DNA from 2 places in the Vescimonas fastidiosa genome. Region 2 is predicted to be linked to the other one. Evidence: riboswitches for the same ligand, from Rfam matches in the RefSeq annotation. Region 2 holds a riboswitch; the other holds the start of a gene.
The links. Region 2 has a riboswitch for cyclic di-GMP ahead of KI236_RS05270 (EAL domain-containing protein). Riboswitches for the same ligand answer to the same signal wherever they lie in the genome.
Positions count from the first base shown of each region.

Region 1: it holds a riboswitch for cyclic di-GMP, as region 2 does, so the genes downstream of both, KI236_RS03365 (hypothetical protein) here and KI236_RS05270 (EAL domain-containing protein) in region 2, are expected to answer to the same signal.

Region 1 covers NZ_AP023415.1:694,264-703,455, forward strand. Annotated here, with positions in the region: gene KI236_RS03350 (beta strand repeat-containing protein) at 1-2,812, opposite strand, end outside; gene KI236_RS03355 (hypothetical protein) at 2,844-3,776, opposite strand; gene KI236_RS03360 (hypothetical protein) at 3,781-4,479, opposite strand; gene KI236_RS03365 (hypothetical protein) at 4,486-5,247, opposite strand; cyclic di-GMP riboswitch class I at 5,318-5,398, opposite strand; gene KI236_RS03370 (XdhC family protein) at 5,638-6,606, shown strand; gene KI236_RS03375 (redox-sensing transcriptional repressor Rex) at 6,786-7,415, shown strand; gene KI236_RS12215 (hypothetical protein) at 7,493-7,615, shown strand; gene KI236_RS03380 (NUDIX hydrolase) at 7,744-8,361, shown strand; gene KI236_RS03385 (YkvI family membrane protein) at 8,336-9,192, opposite strand, start outside.
Region 2 covers NZ_AP023415.1:1,067,843-1,077,034, forward strand. Annotated here, with positions in the region: gene KI236_RS05250 (hypothetical protein) at 1-1,213, opposite strand, end outside; gene KI236_RS05255 (S24/S26 family peptidase) at 1,294-2,034, opposite strand; gene KI236_RS05260 (hypothetical protein) at 2,284-3,012, opposite strand; gene KI236_RS05265 (hypothetical protein) at 3,391-4,164, opposite strand; gene KI236_RS05270 (EAL domain-containing protein) at 4,148-4,948, opposite strand; cyclic di-GMP riboswitch class I at 5,002-5,085, opposite strand; gene KI236_RS05275 (manganese efflux pump MntP) at 5,279-5,848, shown strand; gene KI236_RS05280 (TrmH family RNA methyltransferase) at 5,861-6,676, shown strand; tRNA gene KI236_RS05285 (tRNA-Ala) at 6,776-6,851, shown strand; gene KI236_RS05290 (DUF421 domain-containing protein) at 7,148-7,852, opposite strand; gene KI236_RS05295 (chloride channel protein) at 7,961-9,192, opposite strand, start outside.

The DNA of each region.
Region 1 (9,192 bases), 370 kb from region 2:
CGCCGAAGCACCCGCCCACATGAGCGTTGGTCGCATTCACATTTTGGGTAATTGACGCGCTGATTGTGTTGCCCGTAAACGCAATGTCCTTACTGGTATTGGTGCTCACTTTGCCCACCATACCCCCAAGATAAACGGCCTCAATGCCATAGCTCCCATTCAGCAAGCTGATCTTCGCTGTGGTAGTGCTGTCTGTGATGCTGATAGCAGTATTACTTTGGATGGAACCTAAAAAACCACCTATATAAATGCTCATGCGCGTGAAACCCTTACCTTTATCCAAGGTAATATTCAGATTCGTCGTGCAGTTTTGGATGGTGATAGAATTTCCCGAAACATACCCCCCAAAGCCACCGAGGAAAAAGCCCTTCGGCGCATCTGCATAGTGCATCACTTCACCGTCCACGGTGAGATTTTCCACCGACGCACCGGCTATTGCGGAAAAAGCGCCCATCCAGCAGCGATTATTGACCGAATTGACCGAAGAAATATCCGCCAGTACACCCACATTGGCAGATTCCGCTCCTTGCGTCCGGGCACTCTCACCGATAGAGAGGGTCAGCGTATGACCACCGCCCACTATCTTGCCGGAGAAAACGGTATAGGGATCATTGGATGGCGTAAACTGCTCCACGCCGCTGCCCCGCAGGTCAATATCCCCCGTTAGGGTAATGGTGACAGACGAAGAAAGCAGATTTTTATATTGATTGCCCTGAATGCCCTTTACCCCGCTGACCGCGCCGTGGGTGTGCAGCGTCAGGGCCAGCTTAGCCGCATCCGCCGCCGAGCTCAAGGTAATATTGGTCGAAAAAGTCAAAGGATTCTGCACAGACACTGTATGACTTGCGGCATCAAAGTTGAGAATATGCAGCTTATCATTGCGCAGAATCTGCCCGTAGTTGCCCACATCGTTGCTGGCAAGTGTCCCGGTGCGGGCAAAGGTGTAGTCGGTATCTGCGTACAGCAGCGATTGGTTCTGGGTGCGCACGATATGTCCGGAGCTGGCAGAGCTGTCCGTGATAGCCCCGGCCAGGCGCAGCACCGTCCCGACTCCGGTGGCGGAAACCAGAACCGATGCCTGCCCATTATTCGTATATGTGATGCGGCCTACATCCACAAGCGCTTTATCCGCAGCCTGCCCCACCAGGTCGCCGACGCCCGCCTGCAAAGCGGCGTTCATGGTGTTATTCAGCGTGAGGTTGTCCAGCTTGCAGTAAGCCCCCTGCTTCACGCAGCCCACAGCGCCGCCCAGGGAGCCGGAGAAGCCGCCGCTCGCAAAGGTATTCGTCACCGTCATGCCCCCGCCTACCGTCACAACGGAGTTAGCCTTCACCGTGCCGATAACGCCGCCATAACTGCCCGCCGTCAGGGAATTAAATGTAAAGGCAGAAGCCTTGCCATTTGTAAGCGTCACAGCATTTTTACCCGAAATCAGGCCGAAATAGCCGCCCACACTGTGGTCTGCCGCGCCGGTTCCGTTGAAGGTGGCGCCGGTCACGGTCACATCGGTGAAGTTCGCCGCTTTCTCGGCGGTAAAGCTGCCTATAAAGCCGCCTATATTACCACTTTTGTCAAATGTGTTCCCGGACAGGACAAAGCTGCCCACCGGAGCCGCCGTGGCCTGTCCCACCGCGCCCCCCAGCATCGGCAGGGTAGCCGCCGAAGTAAAGGTGCTGCCTGAAACGGTGCAGGTTTTCCCCGTTTCCACGGTGATCTTGCCGTCGGATTTGCCCGCTACGCCGCCTACATACGCGCCCGTAGCTGTAAAGGCGTTCACCGTTACACTCTTAGCAAAATTAACTGTTCCCGTATTCGCGTTCACGCCCACCAGGCCTGCGGCGTAGTCAGCCGCCGCCGTAGCGCTGCCTGTATAGGTGCTTTCGCTGCTCACGGTGAAAGTGCCCTTGTTTTCGCCCACCAGCAGACCGGCATTACCCGCACCGGCACTGGAAACCAGGATATTCAGGTTCCCTGTGGTCACGGAAACCGACGCATCTTTCTCAATCATGCCAAACAGACCGCCTGCGCTGCCGCCGGCCGTCTCCAAGGCGTACTGGGCTCCGTCCTTGAAGCAGGGACTCAGATCCACGGCGCAAGTGCCACTGCCCGTGACCTTACCCGCCACCAAGCCCGCCGTCTTATTCCCTTGCACTACACCCTTTACGCTTCCGTCACTCTGCACCTCTCTGGCCGCAAAGCGGAATGCGCTGATATCCAGGGCATGGCTATCCTTTGTAATGGTGAGCGTATCGCACAAAGCAAAGGGCGCATTAATATCCGCACACAAGTCAATTTTATCAGTTTCTTTGGTAATAGACGCCTCATTGGACAGATTGTTAAACAGCACATTCCACCCACTAATCTTCAGGTAGGTCGATCCGGGCACTTTGGCCATATAAATTTTGCCCTTAAAGGGATGTTCGTCGTTGCCGATACCGTAAAAACTTTTCTCCAAATCCCCCGCATCTACCGTCAATTCCCAAGTATCACTTGCAAAAATTTGGAAGGTATATCCCTCCAGGCTATTCGACTGAGACACTCGGGCCAGCGTAACGAAGCCCTGAGCCCCGGTAATGCCGAATTCCTTATCCCCATTGCGGGTAATACCCCCATAGGAGCCGTTGTCAGCAAGGTTCAAAATTTTGCTTGCATCCAGAGCATATCCGGCCGGTATCTCCGCCGCATAGGCCCGGCTCCACCAAGTCAAAGCGATCACCACCACCGCCGCCAAAGCTGTGAAAAGGCATACGGCGGACCGCACCGACAGTACGCCCGCTCTCCCCTTTTTATTTGTTTGCAATCTACTTTTCATACACATTCACCTGTTGTCTGTATGTGTGTCCTTATGGCAGCTGCTGCCACTTTACAAAGCTCTCCAGATCCGTCCAGTTATAGCTATTGTTCTTCCAGGGATTGTTCTTCTCATCTTCTATCCCCTGCACCCGCATGAAGGAGAGCCGGCCATAGTAGTCCGTCTCCTGGGGAATATAGATATATTTGTCGAATCCGTCCGTTGGATTTTCCACATTCCGCGCCTTGAAATCATTATGCTCCATCAGCGTCAGCCGGTCCGACCGCCACAGCACCCGCAAAACACCGTTCTTCGGCGGCTCACCTACCATGGAGATTCCATAGATAAACGCTGCGTAGTCCTCTATATCCACATTTCCTTCGGTTTTTTCAAACCCGCAGTCCACATGGAAGCCCTCTGACCGGGACGGCACGATGCACGCCCCCAGCATCCGGCTGGCCATATATCGGGGCGTATCAGGCACAGCCACCATCAGCAACTTAGGGAAGGTAGTCAGGTCTTCGTTTGCATTGGCGTTAAACTGCACCGTTATGGCCAGCTCCGAGGCCTTTTTTCCCTTGAGTGTGGCGGTAAATATCGGTGTATCATGGGTCGTGCTGTTCACCGTCTTACCCGTCGTAGTACCATAGGAAATGGTATAGGCCCGCCCGGTATCGTCCTTGTCCAGCCAGGCATACACGGAGAAGGTCACATCAAAGTCGTTATACTCCCCCGTAGAGCGGTCATAGTTATAAAAGCTGATGCTCTTGGCCGCCATACCCTGGGGCCGCACCACATTTTTATCCGCCTCCTCAAACCTGGAAACGCTGCTGAGCACATCGCTGGAAAAGGAGTGCTTCCGATTCACGAACACATCCTTAAAGTTGCCCTTGCCATAGTAGGCTGCCAGCACCAGCGTGGCCGACAATGCCAGCACCAGCACCGCCCATAGGGCCGCAGGGAGCTTCTTTTTTCTTAGTCTCATGCCGTCACGCCCCCCTCTTGGTGCCGCCCTGGGTCACGATGTACACCACATCCGTCTCTTTCTCCAGCTCCGCCTCGGAGATATTCTCCTTCCAGGTCACCTGCAGCACATAAAAGCGGTAGGCTTCCGTGTCGTTGAGCTTGGCATAGATGTCTGTTCCCTTGGCAGTATAATCCTTAAACTCGTCGCTGTATGTCTTATATACGCCCCGGTTCAGGTGCGTCTGGTCCTGCGTTTCATCGTCTACTCTATCCTTGGTATATTTGACCGTTGCTTTCCAGCTCGCATCCGAAGTGGTATAGTTAAAATAGCAGTCCTGCCCTTCCAAAGTCCGCTTCTCGTACTCGCTGCCTTTGGCCGCATCGGTGATGTTCTGCACCGGGTACAGGTTAATGACCATGCCGATGTTCTCCGTGTAGATCACGCCCAAATCAAAGTCCTTCACCGCCCCCTCATAGGCCGGAGCCACGCAGAACAGGGCGTTATAGGTCTTATTGATCTGCAGGCCGTCCAGATCGAAGGAGGTCATCTCCCGCAGATTGTCGTCCTTGATGTAAATGATGGGTGGCATTTCAATTTCCAAGTCCCCCGACCGGCTTCGGTTGGCCAGCGCAAACCAGGCAACGGCGGAGATCATCAGCACCCCCGCCATCACCAAGATCAGTAGCATTTTCTGTGAAATTTTCCGTTTCCCGGCTTGCATCGTCTTTTACTCCTCCTGCACGGTCAGGTCAAAGCACATATGCCGCAGCGTGGTGCCGATGATGTAGTCGGCCTTGTTGTAGCCGTCCCCGGACTTTTCGCCGCTTTCAAACATCTCTGACAGGTGTTCCTTGCTGCCGTAATATGCTGCAATATCCGCCCGGTCTTTCTCGGCAATGAGCGCGCCGCTCGCAAAAATATCGCTGTACCAGGGCACCCACACCCAGTACACCGTCACCGCCTGCTCCTGCGCAGTGGCTTTCACCTGCTCCGACTGCCCACCGGGTATCCACCCGGAGTAAGTACCGTCCGTATTTTTCTCCCGGAAGAACAGCAGATGTGCGTTGATGTGCTGCAAGGCCTCCTTCTGCATAGCCTCCGTTGTATCGGCGTAGAACCCTTTGTTCTTCGTATCGCCCGGAAAGAATTCGTTGTTCGTCACCGTCAGCACATAAGAGAAGGAAAAGTCCGCCCTGTCCGGATTGTACACATAAAAGGTGAAGCTCCCGGATTCCCCGGGCCGAATGCGTGTCAGGTTCGCACCGCCGAAGTGCTTCATATCAGCGGAGGGCTGCATCACGGCGATATTCGTCCCGTCGCTGACGGCTCGTATTTCCAGGCTTCCCTTGGCCGACACGCTCATGCCGGTGGCAGACGCCCCAACGCTGTTTGTAAACCAGCTAAAGCCGACACTAGCTGCGAAAATGGCAAAGGCGATCATGGCCGCTGCCAGCAGCAGGCCCACAAAGGCCGATGTTTTCTTTGACACAGGCGTCCCTCCTTTCCCCGTAGGCCGCACCGGTTTTTCTAAAAAAGACAAAACGCCGCAATATCCAGGATATTGCAGCGTGGCTGACTTTTCGAAAAAAGTCCCGATAGCTTTGCGTCACCGCCTCACGACGGTTTTGCCTAAATCATTCAGTTGAATCACCCCGTATGCTCGCCCCCTGGGTCAGCTCCGGCTATGGTAATTCGGTTTTGCCTGAAAATTGTAACACATTTCCATCCCTCTGTCAATGCTTTGTTCCCTATCGCAGCAGAATAATACTTTTTTCCTATTTCCTCCGCAGCTCACAGAGCTGCGTATTGCATTTTTCAGAATAACGGCGTAAAATGAAGCAAAATAGATTTCCCGAAAACATACAAAGGAGAATCGACCATGCAATCTATCTTTGCCAAGCTCCTCTATGAAATGGAAAAGCATCACGACACCGTCCTGGTCACCATCATCCGCGAGTCCGGCTCCACCCCTCGGGGGGAGGGCGCTCAGATGCTGGTAGGGGCACAGGGTCCTCTGAGCGGCACCATAGGCGGCGGGAATGTGGAAAATCTGTCCATTCTTCACGCCCGGGATCTAATCGCCCAACGCTGCAGTGACCTCCATGAATACCCGCTCCATCGCAGCGATACCGAGGACATCGGCATGGTCTGCGGTGGGGATGTCACGGCCCTATTCACCTTCATTCCCGGCACGGACGCCGCCTGGGCCGCCCTGGCCGCCGACCTGCTGCAGCATATTGCAGACCGCCGACCCGGTTACCTGGCTCTGCCCTTGGATGGCACGGTTGGCTTTCTTACGGACGATCCGGAAAAGGAAAGCTCCTTCACCATGCCTCTTTCCATAGGGGAGCGGGCCATACTTTTTGGTGCGGGTCACTGTTCCCTGGCCCTGACCCCGGTGCTGCGTTCCGTGGGCTTCCGCGTCACGGTGTTCGACGACCGGCCCGAACTGGTCACCCCAGAGCGTTTCCCTGCCGCCGAGCGCCTGATCTGCGGCGATTTCAGCCACATAGACCGCTACCTGAGCTGCAGCGCCGAGGACTATATCGTGGTGATGACCAGCGGCCACACCCATGACTTTATCGTCCAGGAGCAGATTCTCCGCCGAGACTTCGCCTATGTGGGCGTCATCGGCTCCCGGGCTAAAACCGCCTCCGTCAATGCCCGCCTCCGGGCCGCCGGAGTCCAGGAGACCGCCATTGCCAGTGTTCACACCCCCGTGGGCATAGCCATCAAGGCCGTCACCCCGGAGGAGATCGCCGTCTCCATCGCCGGCGAAATGATCTGTGAGCGTGCTCTGCGCCGGGAAAAAGACGGCCCCCGGCACCACGGCTGCCCCATGCACTGAGCAACGGCTGCACTAAAAATGGGGTTGGCCATTCCCGGTCCTAATGCACACCCAACATACTTATTTTAAATAATCTTATAGTTTTTTTTAAAAACATTGTTAAAAAAGTTGACAACTCATGTTTTCTGCGGTAAACTATTTCCTGAAATTAACGCCAATGAAAAGGACCGATCCTATACATGAAAAAGCAAAAAGTCTCCGACGCTGTCATCCACCGTCTCCCCCGTTACTACCGCTATTTAGACGACCTGTATAACAAGGGCGTTGTGCGCATCTCCTCCAACTCCCTGGGCAGCAAAATGGATATCACCGCCTCCCAGATCCGCCAGGATTTGAGCTGCTTCGGTGAGTTCGGTCAGCAGGGCTATGGCTACAATGTGGCCGAGCTTCGCTCCGAGATCGGGCATATCCTGGGCATCGACAAGGGCCACCGCCTTATCATCATCGGCGTAGGCCATTTGGGCCACGCTCTGCTGCAGAACTTCGACTTTGAAAAGGTCGGCTTCCATGTGGACACCGCCTTTGATGTCTCCCCCGACCTCATCGGCACCAGCATCCATGCTGTCACCATCCGCTCCATGGACGAGCTGGAGCAGTATATTGTCGACTATCGGCCCGATGTGGCGGTGCTTACCGTTCCCCAGCATGTGGCCCAGCCCATGGCCAGCCGCCTTATCGACCTGGGTATCAAGGGCTTTTGGAACTTCACCAATGTGGAGCTGAGCACGGATAAGCCCGATGTTTTCTTCGAGGATGTTCACTTTGTGGACACGCTCCTGACCCTAAGCTATCGCATTTCCCGACCCTGACGCACCTTTCCTCCCGCCGCGCATACTATGGATTGAGGCCAGCGACATGGCCGTAAATTTCATAGGGAGGTCACATTATGTGCAATCAGGGGAATAGCTGCTGGATCATCATCTGCGTCATCATCCTGTTCCTGTTCTGCGGCAACGGCTGCGGCTGCGGCTGCAACAACAACCAGAACGGCTGCGGCTGCGGCTGCTGACCGGCGAAACTCCACAGCTAAATAGCTAAATAGCTGAATTATCCCCTCATCCGTTACGGGTGAGGGGATTTCTTTCTTTTAAGTCCGTGCAAAATATGCTATACTTTCAGAAAATGGAGGGCTCGCCTATGGACATACACACACTCAAATCCTATTACAGCCATCATACCCCTACCCTGCAGGATGCCTCCGGTGCCTACGCCGTACTTGTTCCCCTGCTGGAGAAGGAGGATGGGCTTCACCTGCTCTACGAGGTCCGCGCTTCCTCCCTGCACCATCACCGCAGTGAGGTCTGCTTCCCCGGCGGACATATGGAGCCGGGAGAAACGCCCGCCCAGTGCGCCCTGCGGGAAACCAGCGAGGAGCTGGGCATCCCGCCGCACCGGATACAGCTTTTTGGCCCGGCGGACTTTCTCTACCTGCGCTCCGAGGCCCTCATGTACCCGGTGGTGGGTCTGCTTCCTCCCCGGTGCGAGGAAAATCTGACCCTGAATCCTCCGGAGGTCAGCACGGTTTTCACCGTGCCCGTCGCCTGGCTCCTGGAAAATCCCCCTCAGCTTTTCCGCTATCCGCTCCGCCCGGAGGTCGGGACGGATTTTCCCTACGATGCGGTACACACCCCGGCAGACTACGCCTGGGCCCCCGGCAGCATGGAGGTGCCCGTATACCGGGGCCTCCCCTATCCTCTCTGGGGCTTGACCGCCCGGATTACAAGGAAATTTATTGAGGTCTATCAGTCTCTGTAATGTTCTTTACTTTTACAACCTTTTTCCGCCGCAAGCACTGTGCATAGTGGATGCAGATACACACGATAATGCCGATGCCGATGTAGCCGAACACCGGGAACACCGTTCCCACCAGGTTGCCGAAGCCTGCCAGACTGGCCGCCCACACCAGCACCATCAGCACCGCCATGGTGCTCTTTCGGTGTGTATTCAGCACACGAATGTTGCTGTTCATGTACTCCATAAAGGCCACCAACGACGCCAGCGCATTGCTGAACATTCCGAATAGCAGCAGCATCCCGTACACGATGCCCAGAGCCGGGTTCAGCCGGGAGGCCAGGGCCACCATGGGCATCTGGGCCGCCGTGGCGTCCAGGTAGCCCGAGAGCGATGTCAGTACGCTCCCGGCCACCACCGCCAACAGCAGCCCGCCCAGGGCGATGCCGAAAATCGCGGTCTTTCTCCCCTTCAGATACTTTCCCAGGGGCGCCATAATGCCGATGGCCCCCAGCAGATTATAGGCCACATAGGTCAGCGCCGCCACGAACCAGGTGGGCATCAAGGGGTTATTATGCGCCTGCTCCGGCAGGGTCAATATCCCCTCCGTGCCGAACTCCACCCAGCTCATCACCGCGAAGCCCAGGGTAGCAATGACGATAATGGGCACCAGGGCGGAAAACACCTTCATCATGCCCGAAACGCCCAGCAGGGCCACCACGCCCAGCAGTACCACGAACACAGCCGACGCCAAAGCCGACGGCACGGACAAAAGCTGCTCCATGGCCGCGCCTACCCCGGCGGTCATGATGATGACCACACCCAGAAGGAATACATTCAGGATTACCCCGGAGA
Region 2 (9,192 bases):
CGGAATAGGCGATCTTCTTGGCCGGGGTCTTGGGGGCCTCAAAGGGGATGCCCTTGCTGTCAAGGTTGATGACGAAGGCACGGTCATAGACCTTGTCGGAGACGGAGAAGGTGGAGTCATCGTTGTTGATGGTGCCGATGTACCAGACATTCTGGGGAATTTGCAGGAATCCGTCCCGCAGATGGGCCGGGTCGTTCTCCCAGGAGGAGGGCACCAGCTCAATGCGCCACTCGTCGGGGTTGGGCATTTCCAGCACCGAGAGCATCTCGGCGAAGTAATACTCCACCCGGGAGATGTTCATTTCGTCCAGAATGACCAGGTTAATTTCGTCGTTGTACCCGGCCTCGTAGATTCGCCGCAGCACATCGGTCTCGTTGAATTTTTTTGTAAATTCATTAAAATAGCCGAACAGCTCGTTGCGGTCCCGCCAGGAGGGCTGCACGGAGGCGATGGTGGCGTCATTTTGGAAGTATTTGCCCATCATGTACGGCAGCGAGGTTTTACCGGTACCGGAGATACCCTGGAGGATCACCAGCTTCGTGCAGGCAAAGCCGGAGAGCATCAAGCGGATGGTGCGCTCATCGTAGTACAGGCCGTTGTTGGTGCAGGCGAAGTTGCGCATATCCTCGCAGATGTCCCGGAGGGTCATGCCCCGCTCATAGACCGGGGGCGTGTAGTAAATATACTTCTCGTCCACGGCGGCCAGGCGGGTAAAGCGGGCGGCCGGGGCGGCGGGCAGGTTGGCCTGGGGCTGCTCCGAATCCTGCTCCTCGGCAGGCTCCTCGGTAGACTCCATAAGCTCCTTGAACTGGTCATAGGACAGTCCCGCCTGTGAGACCTTCAGCTGCATGATCCGCTCCTTTTCGGAGGTCAGGCGCAGGACATCCCGGTGCAGGTCGGCGATTTCCTCCAAAAGGTCCTCGTTTCCCACGATGCCGCGGCGGAAGCGGATGTACTTCCGCACGGCCAGCACGGCCAGGAAGATGACCCCCGCCCACACGGCCAGCACCAGCAGGAACGCCAGAATGGAGAATATCCAGTCGAACACGCCAAAGTTAGGTGCCTCGTCGGCCCAGATTTTGAAGTAATAGGGCAGGTTAAAAATCTTGATGATGCCCAGGACGATCCCCTTAACGACCATCAGGACGCCGCCCAGCATATTGTCAAAAAAGGCCTTGAACCAGGTCAGAAAGCCGTATAAAAAGTCATGCATAGCAGATTTTCCTTACAATTTCAGTGCGGATTGGTGTGTATGTAGGGTCTTAACCCAGGAATGCGGTGTACCTCGGGGCGTTAAGACTTGATTTCCTCGTTATTGTTTTCCTTCTCCTGCTGCTTTTTCAGGTACTCCTCCACGGCCCTTTGGCGGATAAGCTCCTCATCGGCGGCGGAGATGACCTTCTTGCCGGAGTTCTTCACAGACATAAAGGCCATAACGAACTTCACAAGCTGATAGATAAAGAACAGGATAAGCGGCAGCAGGATGCACACGCCGAAGCCCACCTGGGTGCTCAAGAAGTCCAGCACCTTGCCCAGGGCGGGAATCTTAGAGCCGGTGTACACGGCGATGATGGTGCCGCGGCTGACCTGGCCGCCGTCCACCAGGTCGTTGTTGTCGCCCTTGGTGGTAACAGAGACCAAGGTGCCGTTTTCGTTGCGCTCCACGGCCACGATACGGTGGGTGTTATAGTCCACGGTGTCAGAGCCGTCCAGCTTCATCTCGAAGGTGATGATGTCCCCCACCTCCAGGGCGTCAAGGGCGGCGTCGTCCTCGGCAATGTACTTGCTCAGGAGCATGGTGCCAGCGGAGAAGCCGGCGGGCTTGTCGGCAGGGACGCCGGCAGGCTTTTCCGCGTCCATGGACTCGGTTTTCACATTCAGAAAGCAGGTGCTTCCCACGGTGGGGACATTTTTTGCGTTGGTGCCGGCGGAGACGGCCACAATGGACACGCCTACGCACAAAACCACCAGCACCCAGATAAGCACATCCACCACGGTGCCGATGATTTTCTTTGTATTTTTCTTTTTTTCCATTCCCGTTTAGCTCCTTTGTATGATTTGAGGAGTGCGATGCTTGCTTTTGTAGGGTATTGCGGCTTCCCGCAGCAGGGCCGGGGCTTTGCCTGCAGCTCGGGTGCGGGAGATACGCCGGTCGGCGGGGTGATAGCGCCCCGCCCTACGGATGCATAGACAAAGGATGTGTAGGGCGGGCTGCCCCCAGCCCGCCGGGGCCGGGGATTTCCCCCCGCAGCGCCCCCCAGGGCGCCGCAGGGAGATTTATAATTAGATACCCAGGTCGAAGGTCAGCTTAACCGTACCCTGGAGCTTATTCGCTGTAGCTGCTGCATTAAAATAGTCACTGTTTACATTATCAGATGTACCGTCAATATATGTATAAACAGTAACTTTAACAGAAGTCGCAGAAGTCAGGGAAACAGTTGCCGTGCCCTGCGTAGTGGTGTCATTTAGCAGAATGGGCTCCTGTGCATCGCCGACAAACACAGCTGTAGAAATAGCAGCATCATCTCCGGCTGCCTTCTCAAAAGCAATGGAAAGGGTCTTATTACTGGCAGGTTCGGAGTCCTTTGAAAGAGTCAGCCAAAACTCGCTCTTCTGCATATAGTCTCCATTCCCGAGGGCAATCGTCTTTCTACCCAATACCGCATCCGTCGCATGATTGCCGTTTTTATTATTTGCGGTATACCATGTCTTTGCGTCAATTTTATTGGTGTTGTCTGTGTCACTGGCGATTTCAGTTTCAGTATAGGCACAGGGGTAAACAGTTGCTGCAGCTGCATTAGTTTCCTTGGTAATTGCAGAAGTTTCCTTACTTGTGCTATTGTCCTTAGTATCAATCAGCAGATAAGTTGCATTGGACTTGGCAGTCACTTGCATGTTCGTGGCCGTAACAGTGGTGTTCATCGAAAACCACGCATAGGTGGAGGTTCCCACGAAGAGTGCCGAGACCAGCAGCATACACAGGGCGGGAATCAATTTTCTGAACTTTTTCATTTGTTTTTCCTCGCTTTTCTTTAGTTTTTGTATTTATCCAAACCGTCTCAGTACGAAGTCGGACGGTGAAGGAACGAAATAGTAAGGGGAAAGATAGCCTCCCTTGCCTAAAGGGAGAGAGACCCGCGGCGGGTTTCCGTGGGTCGCAAGGGGTACAGGTGGGACGGGAGCAGAAGGCGTGTCCCGCCCCACCGGGAAAAGAGGGTCTATTTTGAGGGGTCCCATAACTGCCGCAGCGGGGTCCCTCGCCGCGCTTTTGCGCGGGAATGGAAACGCATCGGACGCTATGGCGAAGGACCCCGTGAGCAGTTGGGGTAAGTTAGGGGTACGGCGGGGCGGGGCGTCGGGAACGCCGCCCCCTACGGGGGTGTGCGGGAGTTATTCCTCGGCCACCACATTCATAACCATGTCCACCTTGAACTCGCCGCCCAGGATGTCGTCGGTGCAGTCGGGGTCGTTGCCCTCGATCCAGATGACCACGGTTATTTTGGATATATCCCCGGGCTTAAAGCCCGCCACCCGGCCCTGGGCCACAGAGCCGCTGGCGGCGAAATTGGTCATGGTGCGGTTATCCGGGTCCACCTCCGGCAGGCCGCTGCCCCCGGTGCGGGGCTTGGCATAGTCGGTATAGTCGCCGCTGCGGGTATATTCCTTGGTGAAGCTGTCGTAGTAAAAGGGTGTATAGTACAGGCGCACGCGAATGGCCGAGTCCACGCCGATGGTCTTGCGGGAGATGACCAGGTCATAGTCATAGGTAATGGTGCTCTGGCCCACATTCTTGGCGTAGAAGGTGTAGGCCACATAGTTTTCCCCGTTGTGCTCGCCGTCCACATCGTTGAGGTCGGCGGGAAGAGAGTTGCCGTCGATGTTGGTAACATCCTTCACGGCCTTAGAATTGAGATAAGATACGGGGTTGAGAAATTTATCCGATTCGCAGAGGGTGAGGTAATATTTGCGGTCGGTGAGGTTATTGATCTTCACCGTAAAGCTGCCGTACTTGGTGAACAGAATGGAGATGATGTACACGATGATAAGCACCAGGGTAATGAGCCCCAGCACCGGCGGCACGATCTTCTTATACAGACGGTAGCGCTTGACCTCCTCCGCCGACCGGGTCAGCACGGACCCGGGCTGTTTAGTTGAAACCGGCAAGGGATGCCACGCTCCTTTCCGATAAAAGGTCTGTCAGTTCTTTTTCCATATACAGGCTCCGGCCCTCCGTCCGCAGGCCCGGGGCCGGGGTATAATATGCGCACTGGGCCTCATTGAGCCCCCGCAAAACCGTCTCCGCAGGCACCCCCACAGCCAGGGTCTGAATGCCCAAGGCTCCGGCGAATTGTATATAGGCCGCCATGCCCGCAGGAAAGTCGCCCTTACGGTCCCGCTCCAGCAGCAGCAGATCCGGGGCCGCCAGGGGCAGTACGGACATGGGAAAATCCGCCCGGCCAAAGCCCTCCACGGCCACCTTGCAGCCCAGAGAGCGAATATGCAGCAGGGCGCTTTGCAGGTCCTTGGGCGGCAGGCGCAGCAGCTCCGGAGCGAAGGACAGGCACACCGCCTCGGCGCACTTGGGGTCCGCCGCGCGTAAAAGCCGTGTCACCTCTGCCGCCAGGGTCCCGCGCCTCACCAGAGACACGGGACACGAGAGCAGAAATAGGGAGATGCCGCGGGCCTGCGATTGCAGGGCGGGCAGAGCGCCCAACACCACCCGCAAATTGCGCGCGGTGAAGGAGGAGGCGCTCTCCCGGTCGTCCTCCAGCGCAGGCATATAGTCCCCGGGATCAAGGGTTCCATAGTCCACACTGTTGACCAAGGCCCGGCTGCGCAGGCCCGCGACATTGGAGAAGAGGCAGTCGTAAATGGGCGTGCATTTCAGCTCAATGGGCCGCACGCCGCTGTCGATGGTACGGGTAACGGAAATATTCAGCTTGTCCATCCCGCACCTCCATACCATCCGAAAAAAAATAAACCCCGGTTGCAATCTCTGAAAATTGCAACCGGGCTGACTTAGATGAGCAATAAGTCCCCTTGGCTTTGCGTCACTGTCTCACGGCAGTTTTGCCAAACGATCTTAACTTCAGGATAAAAGTACCATAATCGTCCCCTTCTGTCAAGTATTTTTTTTCGGTTTTTTAACGCCCCTCCCCCAGCCCCTCCCCCGACAGGGAAACATTGACTTTTCCCTAAAATTATGAGATACTATTTGGATATTATGGATTCTTGTCGGTATGCATTTGCAGTCCGGCCCGACAGGGAGGAAACACAGATGAAACTAACGGAACTGGCGCTGCTGGCGGTGGGTCTGTCCATGGACGCCTTTGCGGTGGCCATTTGCAAGGGTCTGTCCGTGCAGAAGCCGGGATGGAAGCACTACCTGACCGTGGGGCTGTGGTTCGGCGGCTTTCAGGCGCTGATGCCCACCCTGGGCTACCTGCTGGGCACCACCTTTGAGCGATACATCACCTCGGTGGATCACTGGGTTGCCTTCGTGCTGCTGTGCCTCATCGGCGGAAATATGCTCAAGGAGGGCTTTTCCAAGGAGCAACAGGAGGAGAGCGCCTCCTTCGGCTTCAGGTCTATGCTGCCTTTGGCCCTGGCCACCAGCGTAGACGCCCTGGCGGTGGGCATCACCTTTGCCCTGCTGCCGGATGTGCATATTTTCCGTGCCGTGGGGCTTATCGGGGCCATCACCTTCTGCCTGTCGGCGGTGGGCCTGAAGGTGGGCAATATCTTCGGGCTGCGCTACAAGAGCAGGGCCGAGATCGTAGGCGGCGTCATCCTTATTCTCATCGGTGTGAAGATTCTGCTGGAGCATCTGGGCGTTATCAATTTTTGACGGAGGAAAACCATGGCGGATATTCGGGAGATCGCGGATTTTTCCGCGCCGGAGCTGGATATTTTTGCACGGCTGCGGGACAGTCAGCTGGCGAATTGGGAGTGTGCGGAGCAGGGCGTCTTTATCGCCGAAAGCCCCAAGGTCATTGCCCGGGCGCTGCAGTCCGGCTATGAGCCCATCTCGTTTTTAATGGAGCGCCGCCATGTGGAAAATCAGGCCAAGCCCCTGCTGGAGCGGTGCCCGGAGGTGCCGGTTTTCACGGCGGAGGAGCCGGTGCTGGCCCAAATGACGGGCTTTCACCTGACCCGGGGGATGCTGTGCGCCATGAAGCGCCGGACGCTGCCCCGGGTAGAGCAGGTGTGCGCAAATGCCCGGCGGGTGGCGGTCTTGGAGCGGGTGATGAATCCCACCAATGTAGGCGCCATCTTCCGCTCGGCGGCAGCACTGGGCATGGACGCGGTGCTTTTGACGCCGGAGTGCAGCGACCCGCTGTATCGCCGCAGCACACGGGTGAGCATGGGAACGGTGTTTCAGATCCCCTGGACCTATCTGCCGGAGGGAAGCTGGACGGAAAAGCTTCATGCCCTGGGCTTTCGCACGGCGGCTATGGCTCTGCGGGCGGATTCGGTGCGGCTGAATGACCCCCGGCTCCTGGCGGAGCCGCGCCTGGCCATCGCCCTGGGCACCGAGGGGGACGGTCTGGCAGACGGCAGCATTGAGGACTGCGACTACACGGTGTGCATCCCCATGGCCCATGGGGTAGACTCGCTGAATGTGGCAGCAGCCAGCGCCGTGGCCTTTTATCAGCTGGGCCGGGTGCAGGAATAAAAAAACAGAAAATTTGGAGAAAAATGTGTTGACAAATGCCCGGAAGTATACTATACTAAGTAAGTCGGCAGCCAAGGCGCCGCGAAGTGAATAGAACCTGGGGGTATAGCTCAGCTGGGAGAGCGCTTGAATGGCATTCAAGAGGTCAGCGGTTCGATCCCGCTTATCTCCACCAGGAAAGTTCCGAAATCTGCGGATTTCGGAACTTTTTTTGCACTTTTAGCGTGACTCTTGAAAATTCCGAAAAAGTCGTGCATAACGCGTACATAATTGCCTGGTTTTTGGGGTGTCAAAACGAGAGTCAAAACCCAGATTTTTACATGATTTTTTGGCCTTTGAAAAAAATTCTTATTTTATAATCAGGCTGCCAGTGTGAAATTTGTCCGTCACAGACTGACAAATTATGCGCGCCGCAGACTGCAATCCTTTTGTCGGAAAAACCCGGAGAGTTTTTCGAAAGTCTCAACCCCCTTACCTATCTGCCAGATCTGCCGGCTCCCGCTTGCTCTCCATGGGGAACACCGTCACCTGATTTCCGTCCGCCATAGCCAAAAACACCTCTCCGGCCTCCCTGTACCCCTGTTTTTCCAGCTGCCGCACAAGCCAGCTCTCGTCCTTTCCGATCCGCTGCAGATTTCCCCGCAGTATCACCCCATCCTGGATCACCGAGGTCTGCAGCAGCGTCTGGTCCGGCTGCATGGATAGGTCCGCCGGTGTAGCGGGCCTCTGCATCTCCACGGGCAAAAAAGTCACCGTACCGTTGTGCTCCAGCAGCGCCGTCTGTATCTGTCCCAGGTCAAAATATCCCCCGATGCGGCAATACATGAGAAAGTCCCCCAGATCCATCTTGGTCTTTTTCAGATTCTCCCGGTAAATCACTCCGCCGTCCATCAAAATCAGCGGCTTTCCCGTAATGATCCGTCGAGCCCCCAGGGATTTGTTGGTCCATAGGGAAATGCACACCGCCGCCACCGCATACACCACCATGGCAACCAGCGAATTTTCCGGTGTGTCCAGCTCCGTGGCCATCTCCGCGGCGATGGAGCCCACGGTGATGCCGATAACATAGTCAAACAGGTTCATCTGCGATACCTGCTTGTTTCCCATGAGCTTTGTCAGCAAAAACATGGCCGCCAGGGACACCAGCGATGTCACGGCCACCTGCACGAGATCCATAAAAATACCTCCCCAACCATACTTTTCCTCAGTATGGCCGGGGAGATGATTTTTTATCCAAAAAGTCCTGGCAGCCCTTGCGTCAGCAGGATTTTTCGCCGTTTCTTTTTATCCGTTCTTATCCTCATTTTCATTGGTGTGGATGTTGATAAACTCCGCCCGCATCTTGGAATAGAGGATGGTCTGGCTGCTGTACAGTCCGCAGTAGCCCGACAGCAGATAGCTGATGGCGCAGGCCATAGCAAAATACAGCAGGTCCCCGGTGCCGAACAGCTCAATGCTCAAAAACACGGACGCAATGGGACAGTTCACCGCTCCGCAGAACACCGCCACCAGCCCGATGGCCGCTCCGAAGCCCGCCGGAAGTCCCAAAAAGCCCCCCAGCACGCACCCGAAGCAGGCGCCCACGAAGAAGGAGGGCACCACCTCGCCGCCCTTGAAGCCGAATCCGATGGTCACAGCGGTAAACAGCAGCTTCAGCAGCCACGCCCAGCCCCCGACCTCTCCGCCGATGGCCCGGCTCACCACCTCCATGCCTGCGCCGTTATAGTCCGTGGTGCCCACCAGCAGCGTCAGTCCTATGACCAGCACGCCGCCCACAAAGGCCCGGATAAAGGGATTGGGCAGCAGCCTCGCCGCCCTGCGACCCGTCTCCTGCAGTCCCCGGCAAAACAGGATGCTCACCACTGCGCACCCAATGGCGAGTAAAATCACCAGCACCATGGTCCAGGCGTCCAGCCCCGGGTCCGCCACCGTAAACCGCGTAGGCGGCACCTTCATCATCAGGCTCACCAGATAGCCCACCAGCGCCGCCGTCAGGCATGGAATAAGCCCCGCGTAGTAAAATACACCCACGCTGATGACCTCCATGGCAAACACCGCCGCCGTCAGCGGCGTTCCGAACAGGGCTGAGAACACCGCGCTCATGCCGCAGAGGGTCGCCAGGGGCAGGTCCTTTTCCCCCAGATGCAGCAGCCGCCCGGTGGTGTGTCCGATGCCACCGCCTATCTGCAAGGCCGCGCCCTCGCGCCCGGCGCTTCCGCCCCCCAAATGGGTCAGTACCGTAGACACAAAGATCACCGGCACCAGCAGCACCGGCACATTTTTCCCGAAATGCACCGACTCGATTACGGCGTTGGTGTCCTTTCCCTCCACCTTTGTCACCCGGTACAGCCCCGCAATGATAACGCCCAGCACCGGCAGCAAATACAGCACCCACGGATGGGCCAGCCGCACCTGGGTGGCGTAGTTCACGCCGATGTGGAACACCGACCCAATGATCCCGCCGATGCCGCCGATGAGTCCCCCCACCGCCAGCCACTTGCCCAGCACCGCCGGAT